Regions from separate parts of the Streptomyces sp. NPDC048523 genome, predicted to be linked through region 2. Evidence: riboswitches for the same ligand, from Rfam matches in the RefSeq annotation. Region 2 holds a riboswitch; each other region holds the start of a gene.
What was found. A riboswitch is a leader RNA that binds a small molecule or an ion and turns the genes downstream of it on or off. The one in region 2 is predicted to bind S-adenosylmethionine.

Region 1 (6,832 bases), on a different contig from region 2:
GGCCGCCAACGCCGACTCCGAGCAGTCCCTGGTCGGTGCCTCCGGGGCGATCTCGGCGGTCCTCGGCGCGCTGCTCTTCCTGTTCCCCGGGGCCCGGGTGACCAGTCTCCTGCCGTTCCTCTTCTTCCTGCCGCTGCGCTTCCCCGCCTGGGTCGTCCTCCCCTTCTGGGCGGCGCTGCAGTGGCTCGCCGCGGGCCGGGCCTCCGACGGCCCCGGGGTGGCCTACCTGGCCCACCTGGTGGGCTTCGGCCTGGGCCTGGTCTTCGCGTGGGTGCGTTTCGGCCGTACCACTGCTGTGTCTTCCCGGGGGACGACCCCCGGACCCCCGGCGGAAAAACCGGGCCGACTGGACCGCGAGTAGGGTGAGAGCCCTGCCACCGGCCCCCGAGGGAGAGAACCAGCCGTGATCACCGCGATCGTCCTCATCAAGACCAGCGTGGACCGGATCCCCGAGATCGCGGAGCGGATCGCCGCGCTGGAGTCCGTGAGCGAGGTCTTCTCGGTCACGGGCACGTACGACCTGATCGCCATGGTCCGGGTCAAGCGGCACGAGGACCTCGCCGAGGTCATCCCCGGCAGCATCAGCAAGATCCCGGGCGTCGAGGCGACCGACACCCACGTGGCCTTCCGCACCTACTCCCAGCACGACCTGGAGGCCGCGTTCGCGATCGGCCTCGACAGCTGAGCTCCCCCGACGGCTAGGAGCCGAGCGCGAGCACCGTGATGCCGTCGGCGGTCGCGGCGTACACGCGGCCGTCCCGGACGACCGGACTCTGCGTCCCGACGGACGTGCCGCCCTCGACGCGCCGGTGCCAGGTCTGCTTTCCCTTGCGGTTGATGCCGTAGAGCGTCGAGCCGTGGCGTACGTAGACGGTGTCGCCCTGGACGGTGGGGTCGCCGTACTGGCGTCCGTCGTCGGTGAACCGGAAGGACCACGCCGTCGATCCGTCGGCGGGATCCAGGGCGACCAGTTCGTAGTCGGACGCGGTGACGCCCACGTCGCCGAAGGGCACACAGGCGAAGTAGCGGCTGCCGTAGATCTTGTCGTTGGTGCAGTCCCACAGCGGTTTGCCGGTGCGGCTCAGGCCGTGCAGCATGTCCTCGCCGCCGGATCCGACCATGAGCGTGTCGCCGACCAGCGCGGGACGGCCGGGGTCGAGGCCCGCCTTCCTCGTCCAGAGCCGCTTGCCGCTGGTCGCGTCCAGGGCCTGGACCTGGTCCCCGAAGGTACCGACGTACACCACGCCGTCCGCCACCAGGGGCTCACCGGTGGGTGCCGGTCCGGTCGGCGTGGACCAGCGCACGCTGCCGTCGGGGGCGTAGGCCCGCACCCCGCCCGCGTCCGAGCCGTCGCCGTAGGACACCAGGACCAGTCGGCCGGCGGCGACCGGGAACTGACCGTTTCCGGCGAACCGCCTGGTCCAGCGGACCTTGCCGCCCCGGCCGAGCGCGCACAGCTTGGAGGAGCCCTCCTGGCCGTCCTCCAGCAGGCAGTACACGCCGTCGGCGGTGGCGAGCGGGGACATGGCCTCCGCGCCGAGCGAGGTCCGCCATACGGTCCGTCCGTCCAGGTCCAGCGCGTGCAGCGCGCGGTCCGTGCCGCCGACGTACACCCGCGTGCCGTCGGGCGAGACGGCCGCACAGGGGCCGCGCCGTCCGCCGAGGCCCTGGACCTTGTACTGCCAGCCCGTCGCCGGCGTGCCCGGGGCCCCCGCCTGCACGGATCCGTCCGGCGCGTCCCGCAGCCACAGCCACCCGCCCAGTCCGCCGGCCGCCACGACCCCGGCGCCGCCCGCCACGGCCCGCAACAGCCGGCGCCGCGACGGCGGGGCAGGGGCCGGTGTCACATCGGTGACCGCGGGGATGTCCGTGGCGGTCGGCGGCGCCACGTACTCGACGCGGCTCTCCCGCTCCCCCGAGTCGTGCCCGGGAACCCAGCGCGCCCCGCTCCGCACGGTCCGGGGCTCCTTCACGGCACCGGATCCGTACCACCCCGGCCGCAGGCTCTCGCGCAGCGAGACTGTGGTGTGCCCCGCGGCCGCGACCAGCTCCGCGGGGGTCGGCCGGGCGCCGGGGTCGTCCCGCAGACACGCCTCCACCAGTGGCAGCTGCTCCTCCGGTACGGCGGACAGGTCCACGTCACCGGTCAGGATCCGCAGCAGAACGACCGAATCCTGCCCCTCGCCGAAGGGTTCCTTGCCGCCGGACGCGTAGGCGAGGACCGCGCCCAGGGAGAAGACGTCACTGGCCGGCACCACCTGGGCGCCGTTGCGGATCTGCTCGGGCGAGAGATAGCCGACCGAGCCGACGACCACTCCGGTCCGGGTCAGGGCCGTGCCTTCCAGGGCCCGGACGATCCCGAAGTCGATGACCCGGGGGCCGTCCGGCGCGAGCAGGATGTTGGAGGGCTTGAGGTCCCGGTGCACCAGCCCCTTGGCGTGGATCGCGGCGAGCGCCTCGGCGAGCGCGGCCGCCAGCAGCCGTACCGCGTCCGCGGGCAGCGGTCCCCGGTCGAGCACGGCGTCCCGCAGGTTGGGTCCCGCCACGAACTCGGTCGCCATCCAGGGACGGGCCGCCTCGGTGTCGGCGTCCACGACCCGCGCGGTGTACGTGCCGGCCCCGCCGACGGTCTGCGCGGCCCGTACCTCGTGCCGGAACCGGGCACGGAAGGTGCGGTCCTCGGCGTGTTCGGCCCGTACGACCTTCACGGCCAGCCGCAGCCCGCCCCGGGCCTCGGCGAGATACACCTCGCCCATGCCGCCGGACCCGAGTCTGCCCAGGACCGCGTAGGGCCCGATGGCCGGCGGGTCCGTCTCGCGCAGCTCCTGCACCCCGTGCTCCCCCTGCTTTCCGGACGGTTGCTGAGGGGAGCGTATACGCGCGGTGGACTCCGGTCCGTCAGACGGCGGGGACGCAGCGGCCGTCCTCGGTGCGGTACGTCCACTTCGCACCGTCCGCGACCAGTTCCTTCACGGCCTGCACGAACCGCTCCACGTGCTCGTCCGGGGTGCCCGCGCCGAAGCTCACCCGGATCGCGTTGAGGGACTTCTCGCCGGGCGCGGCCTCGGGGGCGCCGCACTCGCCCTGGGACTGCGGGTCGCTGCCGAGGAGGGTGCGGACGAGGGGGTGGGCGCAGAAGAGGCCGTCGCGGACGCCGATGCCGTACTCGGCGGAGAGGGCGGCCGCGAAGTGGGAGCTGTTCCAGCCCTCGACGACGAAGGAGATCACGCCGACACGGGGGGCGTCGTCGCCGAAGAGGGACAGGACGCGGACCTCGGGGACCTCGGCGAGGCCGGCCTTCACCTTCTCGATCAGGTGCTGCTCGCGGGCGACCAGGGTGTCGAAGCCGGCCTCGGTCAGCGCCTTGCAGGCCGACGCGATGGAGTAGGCGCCGATGACGTTCGGGGAGCCGGCCTCGTGGCGGGCGGCGCTGTCGTGCCACTCCACGTCCACTCCGCCGTCCTCGCGCCGGGTGACCTTGCGGCTGGCGCCGCCGCCGGCGAGGTAGGGGTCGGCGGCCCGGAGCCAGTCGGCGCGGCCGGCCAGGACACCAGAGCCGAAGGGGGCGTAGAGCTTGTGGCCGGAGAAGGCGACCCAGTCGACGTCGAGGTCACGGACGCTCACCGGGTGGTGCGGGGCGAGCTGGGCCGCGTCGAGCACGATCCGGGCGCCGTGGGCGTGCGCGGCCGCCGCGAGTTCCCGTACGGGCCACAGCTCACCGGTGACGTTGGAGGCGCCGGTGACGCACACCAGGGCCGGGCCCTGGGGGTCCCGGTCGGCGAGGGCCTTCTCCAGGGTCTGGACGGCCTGGCGCGGGGTGCGCGGGGCGTCCAGGTAGCTGACCCGGGCGTCCTTCCAGGGCAGCAGGCTCGCGTGGTGCTCGGTCTCGAAGACGAAGACCTGACAGTCGGCGGGGAGCGCCGCGGCGAGGAGGTTGAGCGAGTCGGTGGTCGACCGGGTGAAGATCAGCTGGTCGTCGTCGCGGCAGTCGAGGAACTCGGTGACCGTCCTGCGGGCGTTCTCGAACAGGTCGGTCGACAGCTGGGAGAGGTAGCCGGCCCCGCGGTGCACGCTGCCGTAGTAGGGCGCGTACGCCGCCACGTCGTCCCAGACCCGCTGGAGGGCGGGTGCGCTGGCCGCGTAGTCGAGGGCGGCGTAGGTGACTTCGCCGCCGGTGACCAGCGGGACGGTGACATCTCGTCCCAGAACGGGCAGGGGCGCACAAATGGTCTGGACGGCGGCAGCGGTGGAGACAGACATGGGGGACTCCCGTGAAAGGTGAAAGGTGAGAGGGGTGTGCGGAGGGGGGCTCTGCGCCCTATCGCATTCGGTTGCTCACGGAAGACTCCTCGAACGACCAGGATCCCTGGTTCGTGAGGGATCCGCGCTTGCCGTAGACCTCGCTGCCTACGGCCTGGTCTTCACCCGGGGCACCCCGCCACGGACGGAGGGTTGCCGGACAGTCGGCCGGGGCCTCATGACTGTCACTCATGACCTGGTCAAAGAACGTACGTGAAATGATCGTCGTCCCGCAACCCGTGTCCGGATCGCGGGACGACACCTGGTGAACGCTATGCGTTGCTCGCGGCCACCCAGCGCTCCAGCGTCCGCTTCGCCGACCCCGAATCGATCGCCTCGGCGGCCTTGTCCATCCCGGCCCTCAGTTGCTCGGCCAGCGTGCCCGAACCCGGGTCCAGGGCCACCAGCGCGGCCGCCGAGTTCAGGAGTACGGCGTCCCGGACCGGGCCCTTCTCGCCGTCCAGCAGGCGGCGTGCGACCTCCGCGTTGTACGCCGGGTCACCGCCCCGCAGGGCCTCCACCGGCACCAGGTCGAGGCCGGCGTCCCGGGGGTCGAAGCTCTCCTCGGTGACCTTGCCGTCGCGGACGACCCAGACGCGGGAGGTCGACGTGGTCGTCAGCTCGTCGAGGCCGTCGTCACCGCGGAAGACGAGGGAGGAGTGACCGCGCTCGGCGAAGACGCCCGCGACGACCGGCGCCATGCGCGGATCCGCGACCCCGACCGCCTGGGACCGCACGCGGGCGGGGTTGGTCAGCGGGCCGAGGATGTTGAACACCGTGCGGATGCCCAACTGGCCGCGGGCGGCGCCCGCGTGACGCAGCGCCGGGTGGAACTTGATCGCGAAGCAGAACGTGATCCCGGCCTCTCCGGCCACCTCGGCGACCCGCTGCGGGGTCAGCTCCAGGTTGACGCCGAGCTGCTCCAGGACGTCCGAAGCACCGGACGCGGAGGAGGCGGCCCGGTTGCCGTGCTTGACGACCGTGGCGCCGGTGCCGGCCACGACGATCGCCGACATGGTGGAGATGTTTACGGTCTTGGCACCGTCGCCGCCGGTGCCGACGATGTCCACCGTCCGCCCCGGGACCTCGATCACGTTGGCGTGCGCGTACATCGTCCGGACGAGTCCGTTGATCTCCTCGACCGTCTCGCCCTTGGCCCGGAGGGCGACCACGAAGCCGGCGATCTGCGCGTCGGTCGCCTCGCCCTGCATGATCCGGTCCATCGCCCACGCCGTCGCGTCGGCACTCTGGTCACGGCCGTACAGCAGGGCGTTCAGTACCTCGGGCCAGGAACGGCCCGCCGCGGTGTCGCCTCCAGCGGGGGTCACAGCGCTCATGGGGCCGCTCCAGATGTCGTAGAAAAGTGTGCCCACACCCTATCCAGCGCGGAGCACGGCAAAGGGGCCCCGTCCGGTGTTCGGACGGAGCCCTCCAACGGTTCGTCCTGGCGCGGGGTGACCGCAACCGCCCAGGGGCGCGGGGCTGTATCGATGTGCGGCTCCGCCGCGCGGGCGCGCCCAGCCCCCACCGGCCCGCACCCGCCCCTCCTCGTGGCACGGCGAAGGGCCCGTCCGGGGTGTCGGACGGGCCCTTCCACCGCGCGTGGCGAGCGCAGCGATCAGTGGTGGCCGTGGCCGCTCGTGATCTCCTTGTACTCCTCGACGGTCGGCTTGGCGATCTGGGACTCGTCGCCGTAGTACGCCTCGCTCAGCTTGGCGCGCAGCTTCTCGGAGCCCTTGACCTTGCGCTCGACGCCGTTCTCGTCGACCGTGGGGCCGATCTCGGCCGGCTTGTACTGCTCGTGCGCCGTGAGCGTGTGCAGCTGCTCCTGGCTGAGCGGCTCGTGCACCTCGATGAACTCACCGTGCGGCAGGCGCTTGATGATGCCGGACTCTCGGCCGTGCAGCACCTTGTCCTTGTCGCGGCGCTGCAGGCCGAGGCAGATCCGCTTGGTGATGATGAACGCCACGACCGGGGCGACGAAGAACGCGACCCGGACGAACCAGGTGATCGAGTTGATCGACAGGTGGAAGTGCGTGGCGAACAGGTCGTTGCCACCACCGATCAGCAGCACCATGTACCAGGTGATCCACGCGACACCGAACGCGGTACGCGTCGGAGCGTTGCGCGGGCGGTCCAGGATGTGGTGCTCGCGCTTGTCGCCGGTGACCCAGGACTCGATGAACGGGTAGACCGCGATGGCGACCAGGACCAGCGGGAAGATGATCAGCGGGATGAACACGCCCAGGACGAGCGTGTGACCCCAGAAGTTGATCTCCCAGCCCGGCATGACACGGATCAGGCCCTCGGAGAAGCCCATGTACCAGTCCGGCTGGGCGCCCGTGGACACCTGGTCGGGACGGTAGGGGCCCATCGCCCAGATCGGGTTGATCGAGGCGATGGCCGCGATGGCCGCGATGGCACCGAAGACCAGGAAGAAGAAGCCTCCGGCCTTGGCCATGTAGACCGGCAGCAGCGGCATGCCGACGACGTTGTTGTTGGTCTTTCCGGGGCCCGCGAACTGTGTGTGCTT
Region 2 (6,832 bases):
AAGTGTTCGAACGTGAGTGTGGGGCGGTTGTCGGTGCGGCGGCGTAGGACGGGAACGATCGCGGCGGTGTCCGCACTGGGTATGACGGCGGTCCTCGGTGGCTGCGGGATGGGCGAAGGATCGGACGAGGTGACGCTGAAGCTGGTCGCCGCCGACTACGGCGACAGCTCGGCGAACAGCTCCCAGAAGTACTGGGACGAGCTCGTCAAGGAGTACGAGTCCCGGCACTCCGGCGTGAAGGTCGACGTCAGCGTGTACTCGTGGACCGATGTCGACCGCAAGGTCAAGGAACTGGTCGACGCCGGGAAGGCTCCCGACATGGCGCAGATCGGCGCGTACGCCGACTACGCGGACAAGGGGCTGCTCTACAAGGCCGACGACCTGATCGGGATCCGGGAGCAGGCCGACTTCGTCGCCCAGCTCGGCTCCGCGGGACGGATCAACGGCATGCAGTACGGGATGCCGTTCGCCGCGTCGACCCGGCTGCTCTTCTACAACAAGACGCTCTTCGCCGACGCCGGGCTCACCCCGCCGAAGACGTGGAAGCAGCTGGCCGCCGACGCCGAGGCGCTCAAGGCGGACGGGGTGAAGTACCCGTACGCGCTGCCGCTCGGCCCCGAGGAGGCGCAGGCCGAGACCATGCAGTGGCTGCTGAGCGGGGGCGGCGGGTACGTCGACGACGTCGGCACGTACGGCATCGACTCCGACGAGAACATCGCGACGCTGACCTGGCTCAAGGACGACCTCGTCGGCAAGGGACTGACCGGTCCGGTCGCACCCGAGAACCTGAACCGGGCCGCCGCGTTCTCGGCGTTCGCCGCCGGGGACGTCGGAATGCTCAACGGGCACCCCTCGCTGATGAAGATCGCCGCCGAGAAGGGGGTGAAGTTCGGGATGGTGCCCATGCCCGGCGCCGACCGGCCGACCAAGAACTCCATGGGGGTCGCCGACTGGATGATGGCCTTCAAGCAGAACGGGCACGCCGAGCAGGTGGGCGACTTCCTCGACTTCGTCTACAGCGAGAAGAACGTGCTCGCCTTCTCGCGGGAGTACGACCTGCTGCCGGTGACCAACTCCGCCTCCGAGGTCATGAGCAGGGCCTCCCGGGACGCCGACCTCAAGCCCTTCCTCGACGCGCTGCCCTCCGCGGAGCTGCCTCCGGTGGGCAAGACGTCCTGGGCCTCGGTCAGCGCGGCCGTGAAGCGGCGGATCGGCTCCGCGGTGAGCTCCGACGGGGACCCCACGGAGGTGCTGCGCGCGTTGCAGCTGACCGCGCGGAACGCCGAGTAGGCGCCCTGTAGGCGCTGTCAGTGGCGGGCGTTACGGTCGGGGGCATGGAGCATGCGGAACTCGACCGCCGGGAGCGGGACATCCTCGCGCTGGAGCGACGCTCCTTCGCGGGGCCCGGCGCCAAGGAGCGGGCGATACGCGAGGAACTCGGCCTGGCGCCGGTCCGCTACTACCAGCTGCTCAACGCCCTGCTCGACGACGAACGCGCGCTCGTCTTCGACCCGGTGACGGTGAACCGGCTGCGGAGGGTGCGGGAGGCCCGGCGGGCGGAGCGCTGAGGGCCGGCTGAACGTCGGCCGCGGGTCGGCCGCGGGTCGGCCGCGGGTCGGCCGCGGGTCAGGCGAGCCGTTCCGCCAGGTCCCGCAGCAGGCCCACCACACCGGCCGGGCCGTCCACCACCAGGTCCGCCCGCTTGCGCAGTTCCGCCACCTCGTCGCTGCCGCTGCACACCAGGAGGCCGGGGGTGCCGGCGCCGCGGAGTTGGTCGACCGCGGCGAAGGCGGGCAGGTCGCCCAGGTCGTCGCCGGCGTAGAGGACGGAGCCGGCGGACAGGTCGCGGACGTGGGTCAGCAGGGCCACGCCCTTGTCCATGCCCGGGGGGCGCAGTTCCAGGACCAGTCGGCCCGGCTCGACGATCAGGCCGTGATGGGCGGCCAGGTCGCCGAGAGGGGTGCGGAGGGCGTCGAACGCGGCCTGCGGGTCCGGGGCGCGGCGAGTGTGCACGGCCACCGCCCGGCCGCCCTTCTCCTCGACCCAGGCGCCGGTCCCGTCGAGGAGCTCCGGCAGCTCGGCACGGACCGCGGCCACGCCGGGATGCGGCTCGGGCGCCGTGACCTCGCCCGTCGCCGCGTCCCAGCGTTCCGCGCCGTAGTGGCCCAGGACGGTCAGGTGCTCCAGGCCGGGTACGCCCGCGAAGCCGCCGTAACGGACCGCGATCTCGGCCGGGCGACCGGTGATCACCGCGACGGAGGCCACCTTCGGTGCGAGGGCGGCGAGGACGGCCACCGCCTCGGGGTGCGCCCGCGCCTGCTCCGGATCCGCCACGATCGGCGCCAGCGTCCCGTCGAAGTCAAGGCCGATCACCGCCCGCCGCGGCTCCGCGAGAAGCGCCCGCAGACCGTCCCGCCCGGCAGGCGTGGTGGGTGTAGGAAGGTTCATGCTCACCCGTTCAGTGTCTTCAGGGCGTTCAGCTGGTCCAGGAACCACTGGGCCGGCGGGAGTGCCGTCGCCGCCGCGGTGAGCCTCTTCGCGCGTTCCACCCGTTCGTGGGCCGGCATCGTCAGGGCCTCGTGCAGGGCCGCCGCCGTCTGCTCGACGTCGTACGGGTTCACCACGATCGCGTCGTCACCCAACTCCTCGTACGCCCCGGCCTCCCGCGACAGCACCAGCGCGCACCCCTCGTCGGACACCACCGGCACCTCCTTCGCGACCAGGTTCATGCCGTCCCGGATGGGGTTGACCAGCGCCACGTCGGCCAGCCGGTACGCGGCGAGGGAGCGCGCGAAGTCGTCCTTCAGATTCAGCAGGACCGGCGTCCAGCCCGGTGTGCCGAACGTGTCGTTGATCTCCTCCGCCACCCGCTGCACCTCGGCCGTGTAGTCCCGGTACACCGCCAGGTCCTGCCGCGACGGATACGCGAACGCCACGTGCACGACCCGCTCCCGCCACTCCGGCCGCGACTCCAGCAGCCGCCGGTAGGCCCGCAGCCCGCGCACGATGTTCTTGGACAGCTCGGTCCGGTCCACCCGCACGATCGTCTTCCGGCCCGCGCCGATCTCCTCGCGCAGTCCGACGATGCGTTCCTCGACATCGGCCTCGTGGGAACGGGCGCGCAGGAAGTCCGCGTCCGCGCCCAGCCCGTGCACCCCGATCCGGGTCTCGCCGAGCCCGTCCGCGAGCTCCGTACAGCAGGCCGTGAAGGCATCCGCCCAACGCCGGGTGAGGAAGCCGAGCCGGTCGGCGCCCAGCATGCCGCGCAGGAGCCGGCCCGCGATGTCGTCGGGCAGCATCCGGAAGTAGTCCACCGGCGCCCACGGCGTGTGCGAGAAGTGGGCGATGCGCAGGTCGGGACGGAGTTCACGGAGCATGCCCGGCACCAGGCACAGGTGGTAGTCCTGGACCAGGACCGCCGCCCCCTCGGCCGCCTCCTGGGCCAGCGCCTCGGCGAACGCGCGGTTGTACGTCTCGTACGACGCCCACTGCCGCCGGAACTCCGCGTCGAAGGACGGCTCCAGCGGGGTCTGGTACAGCAGGTGGTGGACGAACCACAACACCGAGTTGGCGATGCCGTTGTACGCGTCGGCGTGCACGTCGGCCGGGATGTCGAGCATGCGGACCCCCGCCTCGCCGACCCCGCGCCGGACCGCCTCGCGGTCGCCGTCGCCGAGCGCCGAGCACACCCACAGGGAGCCCGCGTCGGAGCCGATCGCCGACAGGCCCGAGACCAGCCCGCCGCCACCGCGTTTGGCATGCAGCGAGCCGTCCTCGCGCACTTCGTACGAGACCGGGCCGCGGTTGGACGCGACCAGCACCTGAGCAGCACTGTTGGTTGACGCCATACGCCTCAACCTAGCCCGGCCCCCAAACGCTCAAACGTGCGGTTGCGCACTTCCGCGCACTTACGCGACCTTCCGCTCCGCGTACTCCGCGATCTCCACCATCGGCGGCCGCTCCTCGGTGTCCACGGAGTACGTCCGCGGCTCGAAGCCGTCCCGGCCCCGCTCGAACTGGGTGAGGGCGGGCCGGATCATATGGCCGCGGGCCAGCCTCAGCTGGGCGGTGCGGTAGATCGCGGCGGACATCCGGCCCAGGGCCTGGCCGTCCTGGTGGCGGTGCTTGCGCACCCCGACGTCGACCTGGGCGAGGGCGTCGAGGCCGACCAGGTGCAGAGCGTCGACCAGCATGCCCAGCTCGATGCCGTAGCCCACGGGGAACGGGAGCTGCTCCAGCAACGAGCGCCGGGCCGCGTACTCGCCGCCCAGCGGCTGCACGAAACCGGCCAACTGGGGCCAGTGCATGTTCAGCAGCGGGCGCGCCATGAGCTCGGTGACCCGGCCGCCCTGCCCGGCGGCGCCGCCCAGGGGACGGTCGTACATGCCCTTGACCAGGTCGACCCCGGGATCGGTGAGCAGCGGGCCGACGATGCCGGAGACGAAGTCCGAGGAGAACTCCTTCAGGTCGGCGTCGATGAAGCAGACGATGTCCCCGCTGGTGACCAGCAGGGAGCGCCACAGGACCTCGCCCTTGCCGGGCACGGTGGGTATGCGCGGGAGGATGTCGTCGCGGTGGACGACCCGCGCCCCGGCCGCGGCCGCGACCTCGGACGTGCGGTCGGTGGATCCCGAGTCGACGACGACGATCTCGTCGACGAGCGGGACCTGTTGCATGAGGTCATGACGGATCACGGCGACGATGTCACCGACCGTCTCCTCCTCGTTGAGCGCGGGCAGGACGACACTGACGGTCTGCCCCGAGCTCCGCTTCGCGGCCATGATCCGGTGGAGCGGGCGATCAGTCGCGGACCAGGACCTGGTGGCCAGCCAGCGCTCGACTTCGTTCAGCACAGTGCGCGGCTCCTTAGCGTGTGATCCATCTCGCGGTTCGGACGTCTCTCTCAACTGTCCTGGTCGTCGGTTACAGTCTTGAACAACGCGGATGACCATCGCATGTCCTGGGTGGCCGCCGTTAACAACTTCATACCGCTCATCCAGAGGGGCAGAGGGATACGGCCCGATGAAGCCCCGGCAACCCTCCAGTCGGTTCTCGTAGCGATCGCTGACGATCGTCTCCGCGAGGCTCCCGACTCGGGAAGGTGCCAAATCCGTCTCACGGCGAAGTGCGTCGTGAGGAAGATGAGGAGAAAGGGCCTCGCCTCCATGGCTGCGCAGACTGTTGCAAGCACCACGAACTCCGTCGATCTGGGTCCCGCCGCGGCACTGAGCTGCCGCGAATGCGGCCACCGCGTCCCGCTCGGCCCGGTCTTCGCCTGCGAGGAGTGTTTCGGCCCGCTCGAGATCGCGTACGACTTCTCGGCCTACGAAACCGAGGAGCTCCGCAAGCGCATCGAGGCGGGACCTTCGAACATCTGGCGCTACGCCCCGCTGCTGCCCGTCCCCGCGGACGTGGCCGACAAGCCGAACATCAACCCCGGCTGGACCCACCTCGTCAAGGCCGACAACCTCGCCCGCGAGCTCGGCGTCACCGGCGGCCTGTACATCAAGGACGACTCCGGCAACCCGACGCACTCCTTCAAGGACCGCGTCGTCGCGCAGGCCATCGAGGCCGCCCGCGCCTTCGGCTTCACCACCCTCTCCTGCTCCTCCACCGGCAACCTGGCCGGCGCCGTGGGTGCCGCCGCGGCCCGGGCCGGCTTCCGCTCCTGCGTGTTCATCCCGCACGACCTGGAACAGGGCAAGGTCGTCATGGCCGCGATCTACGGCGGCGAGCTCGTCGGCATCGAGGGCAACTACGACGACGTGAACCGCTTCTGCTCCGAGCTGATCGGCGACCCGGCGGGCGAGGGCTGGGGCTTCGTCAACGTCAACCTGCGGCCGTACTACGCGGAGGGGTCCAAGACCCTGGCGTACGAGATCTGCGAGCAGCTGGGCTGGCAGCTGCCCGACCAGCTGGTCGTGCCGATCGCCTCCGGCTCGCAGCTCACGAAGATCGACAAGGGTCTGCAGGAGCTGATCAAGCTCGGGCTCGTCGAGGACAGGCCGTACAAGATCTTCGGCGCGCAGGCCGAGGGGTGCTCGCCGGTGTCGGTGGCGTACAAGGCCGGGCACGACGTGGTCCGCCCCCAGAAGCCGGACACCATCGCCAAGTCCCTCGCGATCGGCAACCCCGCGGACGGTCCGTACGTGCTGGACATCGCGCGTCGTACCGGCGGTGCGGTGGAGGACGTGAACGACGAGCAGATCGTCGACGCGATCAAGCTCCTGGCGCGGACCGAGGGGATCTTCGCGGAGACCGCGGGTGGCGTGACGGTGGGTGTGACCCGCAAGCTGATCGAGAACGGCGTCCTCGACCCGACGAAGACCACGGTGGTGCTGAACACCGGCGACGGTCTCAAGACCCTGGACGCGGTGGCCGGTACCGGGCTCACCGCCACGATCCGTCCGAATCTGGACTCTTTCCGAGAGGCTGGCCTCGCATGAGCGTCAACGTCCGCATCCCCACCATCCTGCGCACCTACACCGGCGGCAAGGCCGAGGTGCAGGCCGAGGGTGGGACCCTCGCCGAGGTCATCGCCGATCTGGAGAAGAACCACACCGGTATCGCGGCGCGTGTTCTCGACGACCAGGGCAAGCTGCGGCGGTTCGTGAATGTGTACGTGAACGACGACGATGTGCGGTTCGAGCAGGGGCTGGAGACGGCGACGCCCGACGGGGCCGGAGTCTCCATCATCCCGGCGGTCGCCGGCGGGTGACCGTATGACTGGTCATTACCTTCGGTAACAGAAATTACCGAGTGTTCATCCGATTGCCCTCTCCGCGAGAGAAGCGGAGGGGGCAATTCTCTATGGTTGAGCACGGTACAGTTG
Region 3 (6,832 bases), on a different contig from region 2:
TTGGCGCGCGAGTAGCGCTCTTCCTGCGGCAGGAAGCCGCCGCGGCGGAAGTTCTCGCCGGTGAAGGCGTCCCAGGAGGTGACCACGTTCCACGCCGAGCGGCCCCCCGAGAGGTGGTCGAGGCTGGCGAACTGGCGGGCCACCTCGTAGGGCTCGTTGAAGGTGGAGTTGATGGTGCCGGTCAGGCCGAGGTGCTCGGTGACGGCGGCCAGCGCGGCGAGGATCGTGAAGGTGTCGGGGCGGCCGACCACGTCCAAGTCGTAGATCTTCCCGCCCTGTTCGCGCAGGCGCAGACCCTCGGCCAGGAACAGGAAGTCGAACTTGGCGCGTTCGGCGGTCTTCGCGAAGTGGGCGAAGGAACTGAACTCGATGTGGCTGCCGGCCTTCGGATCGCTCCACACCGTGGTGTTGTTGACGCCCGGGAAATGCGCGGCCAGATGAATCTGCTTCAGGGGCTTGGTCATCGGTCCTGGGGTTCCTTCCGAGGTCAGGCGGTCGCTGCGGCGTAGCGGTTGGCGGGGCGGGCCAGGCCCAGCAGGCCGCGCAGGGTGTCGGCCTCATAGGCGGTGCGGAAGGCGCCCCGGCGCTGGAGCTCGGGAACCAGGCCACCGGTGATGGCCGGCAGGTCGTGGCCCAGGACGCCCGGCCGCAGCCTGAAACCGCTCAGCCCCTGCTCAGCGAACTCCTGCAACAGGTCGGCGAGTTGAGCAGGGGTGCCGGTGAAGACACGGGCATCGCTCTGATACGGCTCTCCCGCGAGCCCGTCGAGACGCTCCCGGCGGGCAGCGGCCTCGGCCGGGTCGTCGTCGAGGAAGACCACCAAGTCGCCGAAGACATGCAGGCGTTCACCCGACCGCCCGGCATTCTCCTGCTCGGCGCGGATCTCGGCGACGATCGCGCGGGCCTGGCCGCTGTCGTGCGGAGTGACGTAGCCGACGTCGGCCTGGCGGGCGATGAGCCGGTAGGGGACGGTCTGGTGGCCCAGGGCGGTGACCAGGGGCTGGCCCTGCGGCGGGCGCGGGGTGATGGAGGGGCCCTTGACGCTGAAATGCTTTCCCTGGAAGTCGATGTAGTGCAGCTTGTCCCGGTCGATGAAACGGCCGGTGGCCGCATCCCGGATCTCGGCGTCGTCCTCCCAGCTGTCCCACAGCCGGCGCACCACCTCCACGTGGTCGGCGGCCTCGTCGAAGAGGTCGCTGACGAGTTCCTGGGCCCCGGGACTGTCGTAGGCCTCGATCGAAGGGATGGTGCGGCGCCCGAAGTGCGCGGCCTCGTTGGGGCGCGCGGTGATCTGGACGCGCACGCCCGCCCGGCCGCTGCTGACGTAGTCCAGGGTCGCGATCGCCTTGGAGAGGTGGAACGGCTCGGTATGGGTGACCACCGCGGTCGGCACCAGCCCTATGTGCCGGGTCAGCGGGGCGATGCGGGAGGCGATGAGCACGGCGTCGAGGCGGCCACGGACCTGGTCGGTGCGTTCGTCCGGGTCGAGGAAGTGGGATGACTGCGGGCCCAGTCCGTCCTCGATGGTGACGAAGTCGAGCAGGCCACGCTCCGCCTCGGCGACCAGGTCGGCCCAGTATCCGGCGGTGAGCAGCTCTCGGGGCCGGGCCACCGGCTCACGCCAGGAAGCGGGGTGCCAGCCGGTGCCGTCCAGAGCGACGGCCAGATGCAGCAAGGGGGAAGAAGGGGACACGGGTGGGTGCCTTCCTGGAGATCCGTACGAGAAAGCCGGCCCGCGGGCGGGCGGGACACGGCGGCTGGGGCAGCTGAACGGGTCAGGAACAACAGAGCGCGGCGGACACGCGCAGGAGATCGATATGAGGCCGGGAGTGGAGGTGGACGGAGCGAAGTGTGCTGGTCACTCCCGTCACCTCCTCCTTCTGGGCGGCGCGGCGGCGCCCGGCAGATCTCGTCGTGAGTCACAACACCCCGGCCTCGCGGGATGTTCCCAAGCGTGCTGGTGCGGTGAGCGGCGGCATGCAGGAATGGGGCATCGCATGTGCGGTGGGCAGTGGTCCAGCCGGGTGGGCGGGCCCGGCCCCGGTGGGCCGGGACCGGGGCCGGGATTTGGGCCGGGCCAGACCGTGCTGCGCCCCCGTGCGAGGGGGCCGGACGCGGAGATGCCCGGCACGGGTTCCTGACGGTGTGTCAGGAGTTGTCGAGCGGCAGCCCGGGCGGGTTGACCTCCGACTTGGAGACGGCGTCGTGGGAGAGGTTCCACGCGGCGAGCCACTTGGCGTACTGACCGTTGTCGATCAGGTAGTTGATCGCGTCGGCGAGGGGCTTGGCGAGGCCGCTGCCCTTCTTGGCGGTCGCGGCGATCAGGCCCTGGAGCGTCTCACCGGCACCGGAGTACTGGCCCGCGATACGGGTCGCGTTGGGTGTGCTCGCGGTCTGGGTGACGTGGTAGGAGGAGTTGGGGCTGGGACCCAGGTAGGCGTCGATCTTGCCGCTGGCGAGGGCCAGGTAGATGCTGGGGCTGTCCTGGAAGTACTTGATGGTGAGCTTCTTGCCCTCCTTCTTCAGCTTGGCCTGCCACTCCAGCAGGATCCGCTCCTGGTTGGTGCCGGCGCCGACCGAGACCGTCTTGCCCGCGAGGGCCTCGTAGTCACCGTCGAAGGTCCACTTCGAGGTCTTGAGGGTCTCGAAGGCGAGGTCGTCCTTGCGGTAGGAGGCGAACTCGTACTTCTGCTTGCGCTCCTCGGTGTCGGTGATGTTGGAGAAGCCGACGTTCACCTTGCCGCTGTCGATGCCGACGAAGAGGTTCTCCCAGGTGAACCGCTTGACCTCGGGCTTCAGACCGAGGACGGCGGCGACCAGGCGGGCCAGGTCGCTCTCGGAGCCGGTGAGGGTCTTCTGGTCGCTGCCCACGAAGCCCAGCGGCGGAGAACCGGAGGGCAGGGTGCCGGAACCGATGACCAGCTTGCCGCTCTTCTTCACGGCGGCGGGCAGTTCGGCGCTGATGGACTTCACTTCGGCGACCTTGAGAGTGGTCTCCTTGGCGGCGCCGTTGGACAGGCGGCCCACGGTGACCGTGCCCGCGCTGTCGGTCGTCCTGGTGGCGGCGTCGCTGTCACCGCCGCAGGCGGCGAGCCCGCCCGCGAGGGTGGCGACGGTGGTCGCCGCGGTGATGCCGCGTATCAGGCTGCGTCGGGAGGGGTGAACGGGCATGGCTGTCCTTAGGAGTTGAGAGAGATGAGAGAAACAGGAGGTGGGTAAAGGGATTCAGAGGACCTTGCTCAGGAAGTCCCGGGTCCGCTCGTTGCGCGGCCGGTCGAGGACCTCGGAGGGCGGGCCCTGCTCGACGATGCGTCCGCCGTCGATGAAGACGACCCGGTCGGCGATCTCGCGGGCGAAGCCGATCTCGTGGGTGACGATGACGAGCGTGGTGCCGCTGGTCGCCAGGTCCTTGATGACGGCCAGGACCTCACCGACGAGTTCGGGATCGAGGGCGGAGGTCGGCTCGTCGAAGAGGATGACTCCCGGCCGCAGGGCGAGGGCGCGGGCGATGGCCACGCGCTGCTGCTGGCCTCCCGACAACTGCCGGGGGTAGGCGCCGGTCCGGTCGCCGAGCCCGACCCGGCCGAGGAGGTCGCGGGCCAGTTCCTGCGCCTGCGCCCTGCCGAGCTTGCCGGTCGCCACCGGCGCGGCGGCCACGTTGTCGAGGACGGTCAGGTGCGGGAAGAGGTTGAAGTTCTGGAAGACGAACCCGATGCGGCTGCGCTGGGCCAGGATGGCGCGCTCGCTGAGCTCCTTCAGCCGGTCGCCCTGCCGGCGGACGCCGATCAGCTCGTCGTTGACGCTGACATAACCGATCTCCGGCTTCTCCAGGTGGTTGATGACCCGCAGCAGGGTGGACTTCCCGGAGCCGGACGGGCCGAGGATCACGGTGACCTCGCCGGGCCGCACGGTCAGGTCGACCCCGTCCAGGACCCGGTGGGTGCCGTACCACTTGTGCACACCGTGCACTTCGAGCGCGACGGGGGTGATGTCGGTAACGGTCATATCGCGGTCTCCCTGCGGACGCGCGCCGTGAGGTCGGTGAGACCGGCGCGCAGTTTCTGGAGCGGGGTCGGCGGCAGGGAGCGGGTGGCACCGCGGGCGTAGTACCGCTCGACGTAGAACTGCACGACGGAGACGGCACTGGTCAGGATCAGGTACCAGACGGTGGCGACCAGCAGGAGCGGCACGATGTCTCCGGGGTAGGTGGAGCCCATGGACTGCACGGTGCCGAACAGGTCGAGCAGGGAGACGTAGAAGACGAGCGAGGTGCTCTTGATGAGGCCGATGAGCTGGTTGACGTAGTTCGGGGTGATCGAGCGCAACGCCTGCGGGAAGACGATCCTGCGGAACTGGTAGCCCTTCGGCAGACCGAGGGCCGAGGCCGCTTCGTGCTGGCCCTGGTCGACGGAGAGGATGCCGCCACGGACCACCTCCGCGGCGTAGGCGGCCTCGTTGAGGCTGAGGCCGATCACCGCGATGACCATGTCGGTGGCGAGCCGGGACTCGTCGAAGGAGAAGAAGGCCGGCCCGAAGGGGACACCCACGCTCAGCGTCTTGTACAGGGCGCTGAAGTTGTAGAGGAACAGCAGCAGGACGATCAGGGGAATGGAGCGCAGAGCCCACACATAGGTCCAGCTCACCGCCCGCAGCACCGGGCTCTTCGAGAGCCGGGCCAGGGCGAGCAGAATGCCGCCGACCAGGCCCAGCACCGCGCTGTAGGCGGCGACTTCAAGGGTGATCACCAGCCCGTCGAGGACGGTCGGCCGCAGGAACCAGTAGGCGAACCGGTCCCACTGGTAGAACGGGTTGGTCACCAGGCCGTGGACGAACTGTGCCGTCAGCACCAGGACGACGGCGGTGGCGATCCAGCGGCCCGGTCGCCGCAACGGCAGAACTCGCTGCGCCGCGAGCGGCTTTGACGGGGTGTCGGGCTGCGGCGGTGCCTCGGTGACGGACACTGCGGCGCCTGGGGGTTCACTCATGAGGGGCTCCGGCGGAGTCGGGTTTCCCCTGGGGCACGGCGAACACGGCGTACTACGGCGGCAGTACGGGATGCTCGGGCACCGGGGGCTGGGCGGACGACGGCACACCGCGAAGGCGGTGTTCGTCAGGAACGCGGGGGCTGCGGAGGCGGAACGTCAGCCCCGACAGCGGGCGCGGCCCGGTGCGGTACACAGTGCGCTGCTCACGCGGAGGAGATCGACGCTCCGGTCGGCCACGAGCACGTTCGTGTACGGCTGTACGCAGCCCGGGGAGCGGCGCGTGGCCGTCCTGGAGACTGCGTACATGTCCGTCACCGTGCTCTTCCGGCCCCTTGGGCCCTCGCGCTTACCGAAACGTCGTCCGGTCCGGTCGTCACCTGGGGCACCCCACCGCCGAGCGAGGGTTGCCGGTCAGCAAGCCAGGGCTTGTCGCTGACACTCATGACCGTTCTGGGCCGTAGTTAAGACAAATGCCCGAACGAATGTCAATCGTGGTCCAACAACTGGAACGGTCAGGGCGTGCGGGCGGTGTGCGAGGCCCAGTCCAGAATCTGTACGGCGGCCCCGGCGGCCTCCAGGCCCCGGCAGTGGGCGTGGTGCCGGCGGGCGATGCCGTCGAGGTCGAGGTGGCTGCCGAAGGCCGGGTGGGCGGTCAGCCGGCGGGCGTAGGCCCACAGGGTGGGGTGGTCGGCGATGCGCTGGACCGCGGCGGCGTCGAGGTGGTCGCGGTGCACGGTGTCGAGTTGCACGAGCGTGACCCACAACTCGACGTCGGTCGCCGTGATGTGATCCCGGATCAGATACGCGCGGCCTTCCAGCCAGCGCTCCAACGAGCCCAAGGTGTCCAGCAGTCGCTCCAGCGCGGCGACGCGGTCCGCGTCGTCGCCGCCCGCCGACCCGGCCTGCTGTGCGGCCTGCTCGATGGCCCTGCCCATCCGCTCGACGGCGTCGGTCTCCGACTCCGCTCCGCACGGGTACAGCGCCGGACGGCCGCCGCCGAAGTGCCGGGCGAGGTCGCGGGTGATGTCGGCGGCGTGGGTGCTGACGATCCGTCCCGACCAGTCGTCGCTGAGCACCGGCGCGACGGCCGCGCCGGTGTACCGGTGCGCGCTGGCCTCGTACAGCGGGCGCAGCGCGGAGTGCCCGCCGTCCGGACAGTCGGGGACCGGGTCCAGGAAGGTCACGGGACAGACGTCGTCGAGGCCGAGCAGGCTGTGCACGACGGCGATGCGCAGGCCGTCGGCACAGGCGGCGGCCAGATGGAGCCGGTAGCGGCGCGGCACGGCGTAGTGCCCACTGCGCGCGTCCCGTCCGATCCTGCCCCGGAACGCGGGGGCCGGGTGGGTGGCGGGGACATGGGCGAGCGGTGTGACGGACATAGGTCTCCCCAGGGTGTCGGTGCGCAGACGTACGCGCGGCGGAAGCGTCGTCGGGCCGGAAGTGGGGGTCGGGACAGGAAGGGGCGGCGGGGCGGCGGGGCGGCTGCGGCCGGGCTCAGCCCAGGGCCCTGATCGCGCTGCAGACACGCAGCAGGTCGATGTGCCGGCGGGAGGTCAGGAGAGGCGAAGGCCGAGGTGTACGGCTCACTCGGCCGATGGCCGGTTCAAGGCGCCCCATGTTTCCCTACCTGTTCACTAGGATTCCCATGTGGAGTGTCGATCGGGCCGGGGCGCACGTCAAGGGGGCGTCCACGAGGTGGGCGAACGCGGGGCCGCCGGAGCGCTCCTGGTCAGTGCGACTCGCGGCTGACCTCCGAGCCGCTGGAGCCGACGAGGAAGTCGAGGTCGGCGCCCCGGTCGGCCTGTTGGACGTGGTCGACGTACAGCCGCTCCCAGCCGCGCCTCGGG

Region 1: it holds a riboswitch for S-adenosylmethionine, as region 2 does, so the genes downstream of both, ACGFWE_RS10180 (aminotransferase class V-fold PLP-dependent enzyme) here and thrC (threonine synthase) in region 2, are expected to answer to the same signal.
Region 3: it holds a riboswitch for S-adenosylmethionine, as region 2 does, so the genes downstream of both, ACGFWE_RS04250 (amino acid ABC transporter permease) here and thrC (threonine synthase) in region 2, are expected to answer to the same signal.

What each region holds. Positions count from the first base shown of each region.
Region 1 is NZ_JBICWQ010000002.1:266,536-273,367, forward strand. It holds gene ACGFWE_RS10165 (rhomboid family intramembrane serine protease) at 1-361, shown strand, start outside; gene ACGFWE_RS10170 (Lrp/AsnC family transcriptional regulator) at 404-685, shown strand; gene ACGFWE_RS10175 (PQQ-binding-like beta-propeller repeat protein) at 699-2,831, opposite strand; gene ACGFWE_RS10180 (aminotransferase class V-fold PLP-dependent enzyme) at 2,899-4,260, opposite strand; SAM riboswitch class IV at 4,380-4,496, opposite strand; gene trpD (anthranilate phosphoribosyltransferase) at 4,572-5,636, opposite strand; gene ACGFWE_RS10190 (cytochrome bc complex cytochrome b subunit) at 5,918-6,832, opposite strand, start outside.
Region 2 is NZ_JBICWQ010000006.1:457,285-464,116, reverse strand. It holds gene ACGFWE_RS31435 (extracellular solute-binding protein) at 82-1,290, shown strand; gene ACGFWE_RS31430 (DUF3263 domain-containing protein) at 1,335-1,568, shown strand; gene otsB (trehalose-phosphatase) at 1,627-2,448, opposite strand; gene ACGFWE_RS31420 (trehalose-6-phosphate synthase) at 2,451-3,848, opposite strand; gene ACGFWE_RS31415 (glucosyl-3-phosphoglycerate synthase) at 3,909-4,853, opposite strand; SAM riboswitch class I at 4,990-5,148, shown strand; gene thrC (threonine synthase) at 5,166-6,446, shown strand; gene ACGFWE_RS31405 (MoaD/ThiS family protein) at 6,443-6,718, shown strand.
Region 3 is NZ_JBICWQ010000001.1:924,083-930,914, forward strand. It holds gene ACGFWE_RS04225 (NtaA/DmoA family FMN-dependent monooxygenase) at 1-464, opposite strand, end outside; gene ACGFWE_RS04230 (LLM class flavin-dependent oxidoreductase) at 488-1,693, opposite strand; gene ACGFWE_RS04235 (putative leader peptide) at 1,776-1,871, opposite strand; gene ACGFWE_RS04240 (transporter substrate-binding domain-containing protein) at 2,149-3,171, opposite strand; gene ACGFWE_RS04245 (amino acid ABC transporter ATP-binding protein) at 3,226-4,005, opposite strand; gene ACGFWE_RS04250 (amino acid ABC transporter permease) at 4,002-4,985, opposite strand; SAM riboswitch class IV at 5,323-5,432, opposite strand; gene ACGFWE_RS04255 (glutathione S-transferase family protein) at 5,498-6,364, opposite strand; gene ACGFWE_RS04260 (putative leader peptide) at 6,480-6,602, opposite strand; gene ACGFWE_RS04265 (IlvD/Edd family dehydratase) at 6,715-6,832, opposite strand, start outside.